Regions from separate parts of the Pantoea sp. PGP6 genome, predicted to be linked through region 3. Evidence: predicted binding sites of a transcription regulator. Region 3 holds the regulator's gene; each other region holds the start of a gene.
What was found. Region 3 encodes PurR, which represses purine synthesis genes. Its sites were predicted from a motif close to CANGCAAACGTTTGCNTG; they were not measured.

Region 1 (5,831 bases), 1.2 Mb from region 3:
AGCAGGCGCGTTACGATGCCCGTATCGATCAGCTGCGGCAGTTGCAGCAGCGTTTTAAACAATATCAGAAAGGCTAACCGGCCCGTTATCAGAGGAGATCGCCTGAAATGGTGACGATTTATCACAATCCGCGCTGTAGCAAGAGTCGCGAAACGCTGGCGCTGTTACAGGAACGCGGCATTGAACCCGAGGTGGTGCTCTATCTGCAAACCCCACCAACCCGCGACACGCTGCAAATCCTGCTGCAAAAGCTGGGGATGCAGAGTATACGCCAGCTGATGCGGACCAAAGAGCCGCTTTATCATGAGCTGGGGCTGGCGGAGGAAACGAAGAGTGAGGCTGAACTGATCGCCGCGTTGGTTGACCATCCCAGCCTGATTGAGCGACCGATTGTGATTAATGGCGACCAGGCGCGTATCGGCCGCCCACCGGAGGCGGTACTCGGGATTATTTAAAGGCCGAGCGTCTCTTTAACAAAGGGGATGGTCAGTTTGCGCTGGGCACTGATCGATGCACGATCGAGGCGATCCAGCGTATCAAACAGCGTGCGCATTTCGCGATCGAGTCGCTTCAGCAGGAAGCGGCCAACGTCTTCCGGCAGCTCAAAGCCGCGCAATCCGGCGCGCAGCTGCAACGCCTGTAGCTTATCTTCATCAGAGAGCGGCTGCAGACGGTAGATCTGGCCCCAGTCGAGACGCGAAGCCAGATCGGGCAACTGCAGATTAAGCTGACGTGGCGGACGATCGCCGGTGATAAACAGGCGGGTATTGCCGGTTTCCAGAATGCGGTTGTAGAGATCGAAGATCGCCATTTCCCACTCCGGCTCGCCGGCAATGCACTCGATATTATCGATGCATACCAGTGACAGTTGCTCCATCCCTTCCAGCACTTCCGGCACAAACCAGGTGCGCTTATCCAGCGGCACATAGCCGACCGCCGCACCGCGCGCTGACATTTCTGCGCAGGCTGCGTGCAGCAAATGGCTCCGGCCTCCGCCTTCGCGCGACCAGAAGTAGAGATAGCTGCCATGTTGTTGGTTGAGAGCACCTTTCAGCGCGGCAATCAGCGACGGGTTCTCCCCCGGCCAGAAGCTGGCGAAGGTTTCGTCGTCAGGCAAATAGAGTGGCAATGACAATTGTGCCGGCGTGTTCAGAAGCACCTCAGCAAGAGAACAAGCAAAAAACCGGGGAAGTCTACCACAGTTTTCAGAAAGAGATGAATGGAGCGTCCCTGCCCCGTTCTCAGGAAGCGGCTAACGATCAGCTATCCTGGCGTTCGTCAGCTTCCAGCACTACCTCTTCCGGGCGCAGCAGTGAAATCACGCGGAAGATCAGCGCTAATCCCACGCCAACGAGAGTGGCCAGCGCCATGCCTTTCAGTTCCGCCGCGCCGATATGCACCTTCGCGCCGCTGACGCCGATGATCAGGATTACCGAGGTCAGGATCAGATTCTGCGCTTTGTTGTAATCCACTTTGGATTCGATCAGCACCCGGATACCGGACGCGCCAATTACCCCGTACAGCAGCAGCGAGACGCCGCCCATCACCGGCACCGGGATCGCCTGAATCGCCGCCGCCAGTTTACCGACGCAGGACAGCAGAATGGCGAGGATCGCCGCGCCGCCAATTACCCAGGTGCTGTAGACGCGGGTAATCGCCATCACGCCGATATTCTCACCGTAGGTGGTGTTGGGGGTCGAGCCAAAGAAACCAGAAATCACCGTTGATAAGCCATTGGCGAACATCGAGCGGTGCAGGCCAGGGTCGCGGATCAGATCTTTCTTTACGATATTGGCCGTGACCACCAGATGACCGATGTGTTCGGCAATCACCACCAGCGCCGCCGGCAGAATAGTCAGCATTGCCACCCACTCGAAGCGTGGCGTATAGAAGGTTGGCAGCGCGAACCACGGCGCGTTCTCTACCCCGCTCCAGTCGACGATGCCCATAAACCACGAGAGCGTATAGCCGACCAGCACCCCGATCAGAATCGGGATGATCGCCAGAAAGCCGCGAAACAGCACCGAACCAAACACCGTCACCGCCAGCGTCACCAGCGAGATAATCACCGTGGTGCTATCGGGCGAACTGCCCTCAGCCGGCAGCAGACCGGCCATATTCGCCGCCACGCCAGCCAGTTCAAGGCCGATGACTGCGACAATCGCGCCCATCGCCGCCGGCGGGAACATCACATCCAGCCAGCCGGTACCGGCCCGTTTCACAATCAGCGCCACAATACAGAACAGCACGCCGCATAGAATAAATCCGCCGAGCGCCACCTCGTAGCCCAGTGGCAACAGCAGCAGCACCGGCGAGATAAAAGCAAAGCTTGAGCCAAGATAGGCAGGAATTTTGCCCTTACAGATAAACAGATAAATCAGCGTGCCGACACCGTTGAATAACAGTACGGTAGCCGGGTTGATGTGGAACAGAATCGGCACCAGCACCGTGGCGCCAAACATGGCGAACAGATGTTGCAGGCTGAGTGGAATGGTTTGCAGTAACGGCGGTCGTTCACTGACGCCAATGGCGCGACGAGTCATCATTTATCCCCTTGCGTTAGTTTTCCCCGTTGGTGACACCCGCGCCGACGCAGCGTCACGCAGAGTGCGGGAAGCTGATGCCAGACGGCGGGTGTTATCCGATTGGGGATGATGCTTTTTTTGCCAAAAAAAAGCCGACTCTCCGGCCGGCTATGCGATTTATTTGGTTCCGAAAATCTTATCCCCGGCGTCACCGAGCCCAGGAATGATGTAACCTTTGTCGTTCAGTCCCTGATCGACCGACGCGGTATAGAGCTCTACGTCAGGATGCGCTTTTTCCAGAGCGGCAATCCCTTCTGGCGCGGCCACCAGCACCAGCACTTTAATGCTGCTGCAACCGGCTTTTTTCAGCAGGTCGATGGTGGCGATCATTGAACCACCGGTCGCCAGCATCGGGTCTACCACCAGCGCCAGGCGCTCTTCAATGTTCGAGACCAGCTTCTGGAAATAGGGAACAGGTTCCAGGGTTTCTTCATCACGGTAGACGCCCACCACGCTGATGCGTGCGCTGGGAACATGCTCCAGCACGCCTTCCATCATGCCGAGACCGGCACGCAGAATCGGGACCACCGTAATTTTTTTACCTTTGATTTGATCGATCTGCACCGGGCCGTTCCAGCCCTCAATAGTCACTTTTTCGGTTTCCAGATCGGCGGTGGCTTCGTAGGTCAGCAGGCTGCCCACTTCTGATGCCAGCTCGCGGAAACGCTTGGTACTGATATCATGCTCACGCATCAAGCCCAGTTTATGTTTGACCAGCGGGTGTCTGACTTCCACGATCTTCATTGGTGTTCTCCCGGAATGAGTTGAGCTAAAAAAAAATCGCGGGATTATACCGCCTTTTCGCCTTCGCGCCACTTATCCTTGCGCAAGGCGGCAGCATTTACCGGGACAAAATAAGGATTGATGAAAATCGCCTGGTGCGCAATCCCGGACTCGCAAACGTTTGCCTGCGCTGGTAGAATTGCCGCGCTTTATTTAAACCACCAACCGCAACTCGCGTGGGGACCTCGCAGTGACCGACAAGACCTCTCTCAGTTACAAAGACGCCGGTGTTGATATTGATGCTGGTAACGCCCTGGTTGACCGTATTAAAGGCGTAGTGAAAAAGACGCGTCGCCCGGAAGTAATGGGTGGACTGGGCGGCTTCGGTGCGCTTTGCGCGCTGCCGCAAAAATACCGTGAACCGGTGCTGGTCTCCGGCACCGATGGCGTCGGCACCAAGCTGCGTCTGGCGATGGACCTTAAGCGCCACGATGCGATTGGCATTGACCTGGTCGCGATGTGCGTCAACGACCTGGTGGTTCAGGGTGCAGAGCCGCTGTTCTTCCTCGACTATTACGCCACCGGCAAACTGGACGTTGATACCGCTTCTGCGGTGATCACCGGCATCGCCGAAGGCTGTCTGCAGTCAGGTTGTGCGCTGGTTGGCGGCGAAACCGCTGAAATGCCGGGCATGTACCACGGTGAAGATTACGACGTAGCCGGTTTCTGTGTCGGCGTGGTTGAAAAATCAGAAATCATCGACGGCAGTAAAGTGCAGGACGGCGACGTGCTGATCGCGCTCGGTTCAAGCGGTCCTCACTCTAACGGCTACTCGCTGGTGCGTAAGATTCTGGAAGTCAGCAATACCGATCCGCTGGTTGAACAGCTGGAAGGCAAACCGCTGGCTGACCACCTGCTGGAACCAACCCGCATCTACGTAAAAAATATCCTCAGCCTGATTGAGCAGGTCGATGTGCATGCGATTGCGCACCTGACCGGTGGCGGCTTCTGGGAAAACATTCCGCGCGTCCTGCCCGACAACACCCAGGCGGTGATTGACGAGAAGAGCTGGCAGTGGCCTGCGGTATTCAGCTGGATGCAGCAGGCGGGCAACGTCAGCCGCTTTGAGATGTACCGCACCTTTAACTGCGGCGTCGGGATGATCATTGCCCTGAGCCCGGATGAGGCGGACAAAGCCGTCGCGCTGATGCAGGCTGCCGGTGAAAAAGCGTGGAAGCTGGGCGTGATCAAGGCCTCCGATGCGGAAGAGCGTGTGGTCATCAACGGATGAAAAAGCTGGTTGTACTGATTTCCGGCAACGGAACCAACCTTCAGTCCATCCTTGACGCCTGCGCCAGCGGGCGGATTAACGGCAGCGTCGCTGCCGTTATCAGCAACCGTGCTGCGGCCTATGGCCTGACCCGGGCGCAGGAAGCGGGCATTCCCGCCAAAGCGCTGGCCGCCAGCGACTTCGCTGATCGTGACGCCTTCGACCGTCAGCTGATCGCTGAAATCGAGGCCTGGTCACCGGATCTGGTGGTACTGGCAGGCTATATGCGGATTCTCAGCAGTGCGTTTGTCGCCCATTTCCATGACCGCCTGCTGAATATTCACCCTTCTCTGCTGCCGAAATACCCCGGCCTGCATACACACCGTCAGGCACTGGAGAACGGCGATAGCGAACACGGGACCTCAGTGCATTTTGTCACCGATGAACTGGATGGCGGCCCGGTGATCCTGCAGGCCAAAGTGCCGGTATTCCCGGATGACAGTGAGGCGGAGATTACTGAGCGGGTGCAGCATCAGGAACATGCGATCTATCCGCTGGTGATTAGCTGGTTTATCGACGGACGGCTCAGGATGCGTGACGGGAAAGCCTGGCTGGACGGTGAACCCTTGCCGCCGCAGGGCTATGCAAACGACTGACGTGGAAGGAGAAGCCATCATTTCTTCTGAAGTGATGGCAGAGTAAAGGCTCAGAGAGCCTGTGCCCTCCGTAAAGACGCAAAAAACGCCATCCCTGGCCGCTCAGCGCGGGCGATTACGCACCTCATCCCTGAGGTGCGCCCGTAGCCGGGCCAACGCTTTGCGTTGTTCAAAAACGCTCCCGACGTTTTTGTCGATGGCCCGCGATGCTTTACTCCGGGCATCGGCTCCCATCGCTTTAAGTTTATCAGTCGTCTGACTAAACCCCGCTCTTATCCCTTTCCTTAACCGTAGCGGCCGGTAATGTAATCTTCGGTGCGTCGTTGTTTCGGCGCAGTAAAGATGCGATCGGTATCGTCAAACTCCACCAGCGCGCCCTGATGCATAAAAGCGGTATAGTCCGATACGCGTGACGCCTGCTGCATATTGTGGGTGACCAGCACCAGCGTAAAGTGCTGCTTCAGCGTTGTCATCAGCTCTTCAATCACCAGGGTAGAGATGGGGTCCAGCGCCGAGGTCGGTTCATCCAGCAGCAGAACCTCCGGTTCGATAGCAATCGCCCGCGCAATCACCAGCCGCTGCTGCTGTCCGGTCGAG
Region 2 (5,831 bases), 310 kb from region 3:
ATGAGGTTCAATGCGGCTTTTTTATTCCAATAGCGAAACTATTATAACAGTAAAGCGGGCTATTACTGATGAAAAAATGCCTGCACTCAGCTTCTCACAGAATATTTGTGTTTAAAAGGTGGCGGATGAAAAAATAAAATGCCTGACGATCAGGCATTTTAATCAGTGATTCTTCAGGACCAGAAACGCGAGGGAGAGAGCCTGGGGCTGCGGTTAAAGCGCCGGAGTTTCCGGTGCGATGCCGCCACCGCGCTTTTGCAGCGCTTCAGCCAGACGGGCAAAATGCTGTTGCAGTTGCTCATCATGGTTCTGGTTTTGGGCTTCCAGCGACAGATTGTGCACCAGCAACTGACTGGCACGATCGTCAAGACAGAAAATCAGACTGGAAAAGGCATTTTCCAGCACCGTCAGCCGACGTTGCTGATCACCAATCAGTGCTAACAACTCACCAAAGGTCATCGCCTCTTCCGGTTTATCAGTAGTCATGGTATCGCACCTCCTGTTATGCATGACGAGCGCAAGGATAGGGCATTGATCATTCAGAGTCTAGATGCAGGAATAGGGAAGTGCGAGAGGGGAGAAAAGATAAAAAAACCGGGTGGCGAAACCCGGTAAAAACAGCACAGAGGCGGTTAATCGGTAATGAACCAGTCGTCAGCGCTTTCCCACGTTTGCTGCAGGATTTCGCTGATCTGATCGCGAGTCTCTTTGCCCCCGCCCAGCACGCTCAGGTTATTGGCACTGGCGTAGCGCACTTTAACCTGATTGGTGCTGTCCGGGAACTGTTCGTCAATGCGGCGCGACAGCTCGTCGCTCAACGCTTCTATCGCGCCCGCAGGAAGAGGTCGGGTATTCGATACGGTAATTTCAACACGCATGGGAGCCTCCAGATAAGATACTGTATATATTTACAGTATCAACAGGCTGGAGGCAAGCGAAATTATGCGATACGCCAGTTCAGCGTCTCACCGGCGAGGAACGGCACCAGCGAATGCGCGCCGAGTGCGATGCTCTCTGGCACCTGCCACGATTCACGTACCAGCGTGATGCGGCTGTCGTTGAGCGGCAGGCCGTAAAAGCGTGGACCGTTTTCAGAGCAGAATGCTTCAAAATGCGACAGCGCATCCAGCTCTTCAAATACCGTGGCGTAGGCCGCTAACGACGTCGGCGCACTGAAGACGCCGGCGCAGCCGCAGCTCGCTTCTTTCAGGTGACGCAGGTGCGGCGCGGTATCGGTGCCGAGGAAGAAGCGGGGATGGCCGCTGGCCACCACCTTGCGTAGCGCCTCCTGATGCACATTGCGCTTGAGGATTGGCAGGCAATAGTGGTGTGGACGGATGCCGCCGACCAGCATGTGGTTGCGGTTAAACATCAGATGCTGCGGGGTGATGGTCGCGCCCAGCGTCTCATCGGCCGCGGCAACGTACTCCGCTGCTTCACGGGTGGTGATATGCTCCATCACCACTTTCAGTGCCGGAAACTGCTGGCGAAGCGGCATCATCACCGTCTCAATAAAGCGCGCCTCGCGATCGAAAATATCAATGTGAGCGTCGGTAACTTCACCGTGCACCAGCAGCGGCATACCGAGTCGCTGCATCCGCTCCAGTACGCTGGCGATGTCGGCGATGTTGGTAACGCCGTGGCTGGAGTTAGTGGTGGCATGCGCCGGATAAAGTTTGGCGGCGGTAAACAGGCCGGCAGTGAAGCCGCGCTCCAGCTCATCCGGGTCAAGCGAATCGGTGAGATAGCAGGTCATCAGCGGTGTGAAGGCGTGGTCAGCGGGCAGCGCCGCCAGAATCCGATCGCGGTAGGCTTCACCTGCCGCCACGCTGGTCACCGGCGGCACCAGATTGGGCATCACAATGGCACGACCATTCACCGCGCTGGTATACGGCAGCACCGTTTTAAGCATTTCATCGTCACGCAGATGAATATGCCAGTCGTCAGGGCGGCGGATAGTAAGTTGCTGAGGTTGTGCAGTCATTAATGAGGCTCCGGCAGAAAGGAAACGAAAGGCACGTTTAGGCCGGGGTCTAAGCATAAGGATTCAGGCAACCGTTTGCACCTGCTTTTTGCAGCCGGATGAAAATCCGCGCCGTCAGGCGCGGCGGTTGATCAGTCAGTAAACGGGATCACCAGCTCACCCGGTTTCACTTCCAGGCCTTTGGCAAATTTCTTCGCCAGCGACTCACCTTTACTTCGATCGGTACTCAGCACGTAAGCCGGTTTCTGATCGAAATAGCTTTTCAGCGACTGATTCAGATAAGGCGTCAGCGTCTTGATGATCGAGGCCATTTTTTCCGGTGTGACCTGCGCATCAACAATCTCCAGATCGCGCAGATAGATGGCGCCCTGCTGCTGATCGAACACCGGCTGAGCGCGCATCTTCAGCTGCATATCGGCCTGCTGTGGCCCAAAGAGGGAGGTAACATTGATCTTCGCGTTACCGGAAAGTGTCACTTTGCCCGGCTCTTCGCGGCCAATCTGGCTGGTGAGATTATTGAGCACGATATGGGCATTAACCAGTCCGGAGAGCCCGATATCTTTTTCATAGTTATTGTGCTTTTGCAGCGCCTGATTCACTTCCTGTTCGCTGATGGTGTACTGCGTCAGTTGATTACAGCCGCTAACCAGCAGCACCAGTAACAGAGCGGCAAGGCCGGAAAAACCCTTTTTCATCGATATTCATCCTAAATGACGAAGCTAATTGAACAGCGCATAGCGTGCCTGAATGCATCTCAGGTGTCATCAGGAAAGGGATGAGAAACGTATTCGGTTTCTCATCCGTTAGGGGTTACTGGGCGATCGAGGAGAGCAGATTGACCTGGGTTTGCTTGGCCATGTTATCGCGGTACTCTGCGACTCTGGCCGGCCAGTCGATACCGGCAACCAGCGTCAGCGAGCGCAGCAGCGGGAACAGGTTAAAATCATCCTCAGAGAGTTCACCGTTCACCGCATTAGGCTGAACAATTAATTTATCGAGCTGGCGCAGATCGCCGCTGACATTTTTGATCATCCCGGCAGCATGGCTTTTCAGCTCGGTGAAATCTCCAATGCTGGCCTGCTTTTTGTTGCGGAAATAGTCGCGCGCTTCCGGTGTGGCAAATTCTGCAAAAGGGGCCTCGGCGATGCGCGGTAACAGCAGTTTGTTAACATAGCCGTTCATGTGGCGCAGCCAGTCAGCGATGGCCGGATTGAGGGCGCCGGTGATCAGCGGTTCGCCCTCCAGTCGATCGATATAATGCACGATATCCATGCTCTCCGGCATGGCGCTGCCATCCTGTTTTTGCAGGATCGGGGCCATTTTCTGACCGATCAGCCGTTTGGGCGTCTCTTCGTCGTCATTGAGCATCACCACCAGCTCAACCGGCAGATTTTTCAGGCCGAAAATCATCCGCGCCTTAACGCAGAAAGGGCAGTGTTCATAGATATACAGCTTCATCCTGATCTCCTTTGTTGACAGCATGAATCAATTCATCCTGTTTTCGGACTCGCCAAAAAGTATGGAAGAGATTAAGCGGCAGGGCAAACCCACCCGCGCCGGATGCGGAACCGATCGGCGTCAGAGCGGGTCCGGGCCGGTAATCACCGTCAAAATCAATGGCGATATCAGAGCAAAATCAAGGTGTTTGCAGCTTGATCGCGGGTAACGTTTTACCGCAGCCCAGGCGACGGTTATAGTGAAAGCAGGGTAATTACGGCTCATCTTTATCAGCCTTTGATTTCAGGAGTCAGGATGTTTGGCTATCGTTCTGCCGCGCCAAGGGTGCGATTAACCACCGACCGGCTGGTGGTCCGTCTGGTTCACGAGCGTGATGCCTGGCGGCTGGCAGATTATTACGCAGAAAACCGCCTGTTTTTAAAGCCGTGGGAGCCGGTGCGCGATGAAAGCCACTGCTATCCCTCAGGCTGGCAGGCGCGTCTAGGGCTGATTACCGATATGCATAAGCAGGGATCGGCATTCTATTTCATTCTGATGGACAGCGATGAAACCGAGGTGCGCGGCGTGGCTAATTTCAGCAACGTGTTGCGCGGCTCGTTCCACGCCTGTTATCTGGGCTACTCACTCGGCGAGAAATGGCAGGGGCAGGGCATGATGTTTGAAGCGCTGCAGTCGGCTATCCGCTATATGCAGCGTCAGCAGCATATCCACCGCATTATGGCCAACTACATGCCACACAACCAGCGCAGCGGCGATTTGCTGGCGCGGCTCGGATTCGAAAAAGAGGGTTACGCCAAAGATTATCTGTTGATCGACGGCCGCTGGCAGGATCACGTCCTGACGGCATTAACCTGGCGGGAATGGACGTCTGATCGGCGTGGATAATAACAAGGAGTCAGCATGAAATTGACGTTGTCGGCGCAGGCGTTGCGCGTGTTGGGCTGTCTGCTGGAGAAAGAGGTCACGACGCCGGAACAGTATCCGCTCTCCCTGAATGCGGTGGTCAGCGCCTGTAATCAGAAATCGAACCGTGAGCCGGTAATGAACCTGAGCGAGACCGAGGTGCAAAATCAGCTCGATCAGCTGGAAAAATTGCATCTGGTGACCGCCAGCAGCGCATCGGGCCAGCGGGTAGTTAAATATGCTCAGCGCTTCTGCAACTCCGCCTTTGGCACGCTAAAGCTTAACAGCGCGGAAGTGGCGGTGCTGACACTGCTGCTGTTGCGCGGTGCCCAGACGCCGGGTGAACTGCGTACCCGTAGCGGACGTCTGCATGAATTTACCGACGTTAGTGAGGTGGAACAGACGCTCAACGCGCTGCAGCAGCGTGATGACAGCGCCACGGTGATGCGTCTGCCGCGGGAACCGGGTCGGCGCGAACACCGTTTTATCCATCTGCTGAGCGATGAGGCGGAATTGCCACACGAGAGTGACGCCGCAGAGCCGGACGATCTGGCTGCACGCGTCACGGCGCTGGAACATCAGGTGGCGCAACTGCAGGCGCAACTCACCCAACTGCTGCAAACGGAGAGCTGAAATGACGTTACGTATTGGCGTGGTGGGACTGGGCGGCATCGCGCAGAAAGCCTGGCTGCCGGTGTTGTCGGCGGCGACTGACTGGACGCTGGTGGGGGCTTTTTCGCCCAATCAGGCCAAAGCCCGGCCAGTCTGCGACAGTTTTCGCATCCGCTGTTTCAGCTCGATTGACGAACTGGCCGCCGCCTGCGATGCGGTGTTTGTCCACAGCAGCACCGCGAGCCACTATCAGGTGGTCAGGACGCTGCTGCTGGCCGGCAAAGATGTCTGCGTCGATAAGCCGCTGGCGGAAACCCTCGATCAGGCGGAAGCGCTGGTTGAGCTTGCCGGCCGGCAGCAGCGCAAACTGATGGTGGGTTTTAATCGTCGCTTTGCTCCACGCTATCAGCAGCTTAAAGCTGAGATGGGCAGCGTCGCCTCGTTGCGGATTGAAAAGCACCGCAGCGACAGCGTCGGACCGCACGATCTGCGTTTTACCCTGCTGGATGACTATCTGCACGTGGTGGATACCGCGCTGTGGCTCGGCGGTCAGCCGTTTAGTGAAGTGCAGGGGCGCATTACCACTACCGCGCAGGGAGAGATGCTTTACGCGGAACACCACTTTAACGTGGGCGGCGTGCCGATCACCACCAGCATGCACCGGCGTGCCGGCAGCCAGCGTGAGCGGGTCAGCGCGGTGTGTGAGCGCAAATGCATCGATATCAGCGAAATGCGCGACTGGCAGGAGGAAACCGCAGGCGGCCTGCTGATCGCGCCGCCACCCGCCTGGCAAAGTCATCTGGTGCAGCGCGGTTTCAGCGGCGCGGCACACCATTTTATCCAGTGCGTGCAAAATCAGACGATGCCCGAAACC
Region 3 (5,831 bases):
GTTTCCGTGGCTTCTATCCGGTGGTCATCGACGTCGAAACCGCCGGCTTCAACGCGCAGACCGACGCGCTGCTGGAGATTGCCGCTACCACGCTGAAAATGGATGATGAGGGCTGGATCCATCTCGACCAGACGCTGCATTTTCACGTTGAACCGTTTGTTGGATCGCTACTGCATCCTGAAGCGCTGGCGTTCACCGGTATCGATCCCAGCAATCCGCTGCGCGGCGCAGTGAGTGAATATGAGGCGCTGCACGCCATCTTTAAGATGGTGCGTAAAGGCATTAAGGATACCGGCTGCAATCGCGCCATTATGGTCGCGCATAATGCGACGTTTGATCTGAACTTCATGAACGCGGCCGCCGAGCGTGCCAGTCTGAAGCGCAATCCTTTCCACCCGTTTGCCACCTTTGATACCGCGGCGCTGAGCGGACTGGTGCTCGGACAGACCGTGCTGGCGAAGGCGTGTAAAGCCGCGGGTATGGCGTTTGACAGCACCCAGGCACACTCGGCGCTGTATGATACTCAGCAGACCGCTATTTTGTTCTGTGAACTGGTGAATCGCTGGAAACGGCTGGGTGGCTGGCCCCTGCCCTTCGCCGAAGGCGAAGCAGCCGCGAGCGCTGACTGAAGAATCTGCAATGAAAAAGGCCGACGCGATGTCGGCCTTTTTGTTTTATTCCGCTTCTTTAAACTTCTCTGCGGTCTCTTTAATCAGCGACTGCAGTTCACCGCGCTGGAACATTTCGACGATGATGTCACATCCGCCGACCAGTTCGCCATCAATCCACAGCTGCGGGAAGGTTGGCCAGTTGGCATATTTCGGCAGCTCTGCACGAATGTCTGGGTTCTGCAGAATATCCACGTAAGCAAAACGCTCACCGCAGGCTGACAGCGCCTGTACCGCCTGCGCAGAGAAACCGCAGCTTGGCAGTTTCGGGGAACCTTTCATGTACAGCAGGATCGGGTTTTCTGCGATCTGGCGCTGAATTTTTTCTACAGTACTCATAATTGCCTTCCTTAATTCGTCACTTCGTGTTTGTTTATTGTAGCGACTTCGCACCAGGACTGAAAACGAGATTTTGGGGGTTACCCGATTAAATCGCCATGTTTGTTAAGTCCTCTTTTCGGCCCTGTTAACTCCCGATTATTAACTACAAGTAACATATTAATAATTTGCAATAGTTTTGTAGATATAAGACGCTGAAAATGCTCATTTTCAGCGCAAACGGGCGAGGCCGAAAGATTAATAAAAAAAGGCGTTACGGTTTTCAGGTGAACTGGACTAGAATGGCTTCGGCGCTGATCCTGGATCAGATTTTTCCCAACTTTGTCGCGGTGCGTAGTGGCCCTGACAACTTAACTAAAACCGGACTATGCGTTTAATCATTACGCTTTTCATCCTTGCCTTTGCGCAACTGTTCTTCAACATCGCTTCTGCTTCCCCGCAGGCGCCGGTGAATGTCAGTTCGCATAAAGCAGAGAAAAAGAGTGCGCGCGAAGATGAGCGCCGCAAGCGTCGCCCGTTGAAAACGTCGGCGAAGAAAACACGCGTCAGCCCGGTCCAGAAGCTCAAACTCAAAAAACAGAAAAAAAGCGAACTCACCGCCAGTCATCTTCCCGCAAAGAAAAGCAAAACCCTGCTCAAAACCGCCAGTAAGAAACGCTACGGCCATCAGCGTCTGCTTAAAACGGCTGACGCCAGCAGCAATGACAGCGGTGACACCGGCACCATTAAAATGAGCAAGTCACATCGCCAGCGCTACCAGAAGGCGCGCGAGACGGCGATGACCAAGTTGATGGGCCAGCTGGGTAAACCCTATCAGTGGGGCGGCACCTCACCGCACACCGGTTTCGACTGCAGCGGTCTGGTGTGGTACGCCTATAAAGATCTGGTTAAATTTAAGATCCCGCGTACCGCCAATGAGATGTACCACCTGCGCGACGCCGCGCCGGTAAAACGTGAGTCGCTGGAGAAAGGCGATTTAGTCTTCTTCCGGATTAATGGTCGCGGCACCGCCGATCACGTTGGGGTTTATCTCGGCAACGGCAAATTTATTCAGTCGCCACGCACCGGCAAAGATATTCAGATCAGTGCGCTGGGTGAAGATTACTGGCAGCGTCACTACATCGGCGCGCGTCGGGTGATGACGCCGAAAACCATTCGTTAAGCGGATTCGCTACGCGAATAACCAGACAGAGAAAAGCCGGGCGATGCCCGGCTTTTTCATTAGTGCAGCACAGCTGTAAAGCTAAAGGCGACAATCATCAGCAGACAGCCGACGGTGGTCATCAGGGCCAGTTTCAAATCTGTACTCATTTACCGCTCCTTAGTCACACATTTTGTAGGGATAAGCCATTTTCCCATACGGGCCGGTAAAAATCTCGTTTTATCCGTCCAGCCTTGTTAGAATCCTGCCTTTGTTGCGCAACGCGCGCAGCCCCGGTTCCGTTTGCTCTCCTTTTCAGGCGCTCATTACCCGCCAGACGCCTGTTTACCGGCCAGAAAAGCTGCATAATTGCGGAGAAAACCCTGAGCAGACGCAAACGTTTAACATTATGCTTATCATTGCGTTAGATAAGCCCTGGAGTCCGATTTTAATGGCAACAATTAAAGATGTGGCAAAACGCGCCGGCGTCTCAACGACCACCGTTTCGCACGTCATCAACAAAACGCGTTTTGTCGCTGAAGAGACGCGCAACGCCGTCTGGCAGGCGATTCAGGAACTGCACTATTCGCCGAGCGCCGTAGCGCGCAGCCTGAAAGTGAATCACACCAAAACGCTGGGCCTGCTGGCAACCTCGAGCGAAGCGCCCTACTTTGCTGAAATTATTGAGGCGGTGGAGAATCACTGCTTCGACAAAGGTTACACCCTGATTCTGGGCAATGCGCATAACGACCTGCAAAAGCAGCGAGCCTATCTCAGCATGATGGCGCAGAAGCGCGTCGATGGTTTGCTGGTAATGTGTTCTGAGTATCCGGACGATCTGCTGAAGATGCTGGAAGAAAATCGTAATATCCCGATGGTGGTGATGGACTGGGGCGAGTCACGCGCCGACTTCACCGACACGGTGCTGGATAATGCGTTTCAGGGCGGCTATCTGGCCGGACGTTATCTGATTGAGCGCGGTCACCGTGAGATTGGCGCGATTCCCGGTCAGATGGAGCGCAACACCGGCGGCGGACGTCATGCTGGTTTCCTCAAGGCGCTGGAAGAAGCCGGCATTCAGCCGCGTGCCGAATGGATCGTGCAGGGCGACTTCGAACCGGAATCAGGCTATCAGGCGATGCAGCAGATCCTGTCGCAGAAACAGCGCCCGACCGCGGTGTTCTGCGGTGGTGATATCATGGCGATGGGCGCGATTTGCGCCGCCGATGAGATGGGTTTGCGGGTGCCGCAGGACATTTCGGTGATCGGATATGACAATGTGCGCAACGCGCGCTACTTCGCGCCTGCGCTGACTACCGTGCATCAGCCAAAAGCACAACTGGGTGAGAAAGCGCTGGAGATGCTGCTTGACCGCATCACCAGTAAACGAGAGGTTTCTCAGACCATCGAAGTGCATCCGACGCTGATTGAACGTCGTTCCGTGGCTGACGGTCCGTTCCGCGACTATCGCCGTTAATCTTCGCTTAACCACTCCTGATTAAGCGTTTGCGCATCACCCAGATAGCTGAGTAACCAGCCCGTCGCCGGTGATGCGCGATCTTCCGCCCAGCTTACGCAACAGGGGCTGTCCGGAAATGCAACCGGCAACGTCAGCTCCACCAGCGCTCCGCTGTCCAGTAATGGCCGCGCCAGATGCCCCGGCACCATCGCCACACACAATCCCGCCAGCACGCAATCCAGGCCGGTCTGCCATTCCGGCACCACCAGACGACGCTGATTGTCGAGCGTCCACGTCATCCGGCGTGGCAGCGCGCGTGAGGTATCTTCCAGCACCAGCGACGGCCAGCTGCGCAGGGTGTCGTCATCAATCTGACTCACGCCAGTCAGCGGATGGTGGTTCGCCACCACGCAGCGCCAGTTGAGCGTCCCCATGTCGCGAAAGGCAAAGCGTCCGCCGACCGGTATCGCCTGAGTGGCGCCGATGGCCACTTCAACCCGATCATCCGCCAGCGCATCCCAGACGCCGTTAAACACTTCATAACTGATGTGCAACTCCATGTCGGGGAAATGGCGGTAAAAATCTTTGACTAACTGCCGGGTGCGCTGCGGCTTGACGATGCAGTCGACCGCAATACTCAGCTGTCCACGCCAGCCGTTAGCCAGCTGCTGACACTGGCGGCGGGTGGCGAGCATTTTTTTGATAACGCTGCGCCCTTCACGGACAAAATGCTCGCCAGCGGGGGTTAATACCACCTCGCGATGCTGGCGCTCAAACAGCGGTACCGCCAGCCACGTTTCCAGCTGACGCACGGTATAGCTGATAGCAGATGGCACCCGATGCAGCTCCTGCGCCGCGGCGCTGAAGCTGCCACCGCGCGCCACCGCATCCACCACCTCTAATGCATATTCTGACCACATAATCTGCCTTCAATTTTTTTAACAGCAACCGGCAAATATTAGCGTTTCACAGCGGCAAACGCACCTTTTACACTCTGCCGCGTTCAACCTGCAAAATGAGAATCAGATGTCACCGTCAAAAGGATTTATGCCTTATCTCGCTCTGCTGAGCATGCTGGGCTTTTTAGCCACCGATATGTACCTGCCCGCCTTCGGCGCGATGCAGCAAACTTTTAACACCTCACCCGGCCTGATCAGCGCCAGTATGAGCCTGTTCCTGGCGGGCTTTGCCTGCGGTCAGCTGTTCTGGGGACCGCTGTCAGATCGCATCGGCCGCAAGCCGGTATTGCTGGCCGGACTGGCGCTGTTTGCCGTCGGCTGCGCCGGTATGCTGTGGGTCAATAATATCTATCTGATGCTGGCGCTGCGCTTTATTCAGGCGATCGGCGTCTGTGCCGCAGCCGTTAGCTGGCAGGCGCTGGTTGTGGATCGTTATCCGGCGGCGCGCGCCAACAAGGTGTTCGCCACCATTATGCCACTGGTGGCACTCTCGCCAGCGCTGGCGCCGTTGCTGGGCGCCTGGCTGATCAGCCATTTTCACTGGCGGTCTATTTTTCTGGTGCTGACGCTGATTGCCGTGGCCTTGATCCTCACTACCCTGCGTCTGCCGGCCAGCCGTAAAGCCAAAGGTGAGCAAGGCGCACAGCCTGGCTTTTTCACTCTGCTGAAGTCGCGGGTCTACAGTGGCAACGTGCTGATCTACTCCGCCTGTTCCGCCAGCTTTTTTGCCTGGCTGACCGGCTCGCCGTTTATTCTGGCCGATCTGGGCCTGACGCCAGCCGACATCGGTCTGAGCTATCTGCCACAAACCTTTGCATTCCTGATTGGCGGTTTCGGCTGCCGCGCCCTGCTCAACCGTTTTGCTGGTGCACAGTTGCTGCCGTGGCTGCTGGCGATCTACAGCCTGAGCATTCTGGCGCTGTTTGCGGTTGCGCTTTCCGGCCACAGTACGCTGGTCAGCCTGCTGCTGCCGTTCTGCGGCATGGCGCTGGCCAATGGTGCCATCTACCCGATCGTGGTTTCCGCTGCGCTGATGCCTTTCCCTGACGCCACCGGTAAAGCGGCAGCATTGCAGAATACTCTGCAACTGGGATTATGCTTCGCCGCCAGCCTGGCCGTCTCGGCCGGACTGACGCAGCCGCTGCTGACCACTACCCTGATGATGGCGCTGACTATCCTGCTTGCCCTGCTCGGCTTCGTGATGCAGCGTATTGCAAACGCACAATCTGATGTTGCCACCCCCTCTACCGCCTGCCAGGATAATC

Region 1: a site for PurR is predicted at 3,479-3,496, ahead of purM (phosphoribosylformylglycinamidine cyclo-ligase). Genes of this name have one in related genera too.
Region 2: a site for PurR is predicted at 2,049-2,066, ahead of pyrC (dihydroorotase). Genes of this name have one in related genera too.

What each region holds. Positions count from the first base shown of each region.
Region 1 is NZ_JBQBMA010000001.1:1,242,110-1,247,940, reverse strand. Features, by position in the region: gene bepA (beta-barrel assembly-enhancing protease) at 1-77, shown strand, start outside; gene arsC (arsenate reductase (glutaredoxin)) at 108-455, shown strand; gene hda (DnaA inactivator Hda) at 452-1,153, opposite strand; gene uraA (uracil permease) at 1,260-2,543, opposite strand; gene upp (uracil phosphoribosyltransferase) at 2,703-3,329, opposite strand; gene purM (phosphoribosylformylglycinamidine cyclo-ligase) at 3,559-4,599, shown strand; gene purN (phosphoribosylglycinamide formyltransferase) at 4,596-5,234, shown strand; gene pstB (phosphate ABC transporter ATP-binding protein PstB) at 5,519-5,831, opposite strand, start outside.
Region 2 is NZ_JBQBMA010000001.1:2,790,202-2,796,032, reverse strand. Features, by position in the region: gene ACLIBF_RS13645 (hypothetical protein) at 214-486, opposite strand; gene dinI (DNA damage-inducible protein I) at 633-878, opposite strand; gene pyrC (dihydroorotase) at 941-1,984, opposite strand; gene ACLIBF_RS13630 (lipoprotein) at 2,116-2,679, opposite strand; gene grxB (glutaredoxin 2) at 2,795-3,442, opposite strand; gene rimJ (ribosomal protein S5-alanine N-acetyltransferase) at 3,737-4,327, shown strand; gene ACLIBF_RS13615 (YceH family protein) at 4,343-4,978, shown strand; gene ACLIBF_RS13610 (Gfo/Idh/MocA family protein) at 4,980-5,831, shown strand, end outside.
Region 3 is NZ_JBQBMA010000001.1:2,481,862-2,487,692, forward strand. Features, by position in the region: gene rnt (ribonuclease T) at 1-629, shown strand, start outside; gene ACLIBF_RS12090 (Grx4 family monothiol glutaredoxin) at 675-1,010, opposite strand; gene ACLIBF_RS12095 (C40 family peptidase) at 1,375-2,169, shown strand; gene cydH (cytochrome bd-I oxidase subunit CydH) at 2,229-2,318, opposite strand; gene purR (HTH-type transcriptional repressor PurR) at 2,600-3,625, shown strand; gene punR (DNA-binding transcriptional activator PunR) at 3,622-4,527, opposite strand; gene punC (purine nucleoside transporter PunC) at 4,634-5,831, shown strand, end outside.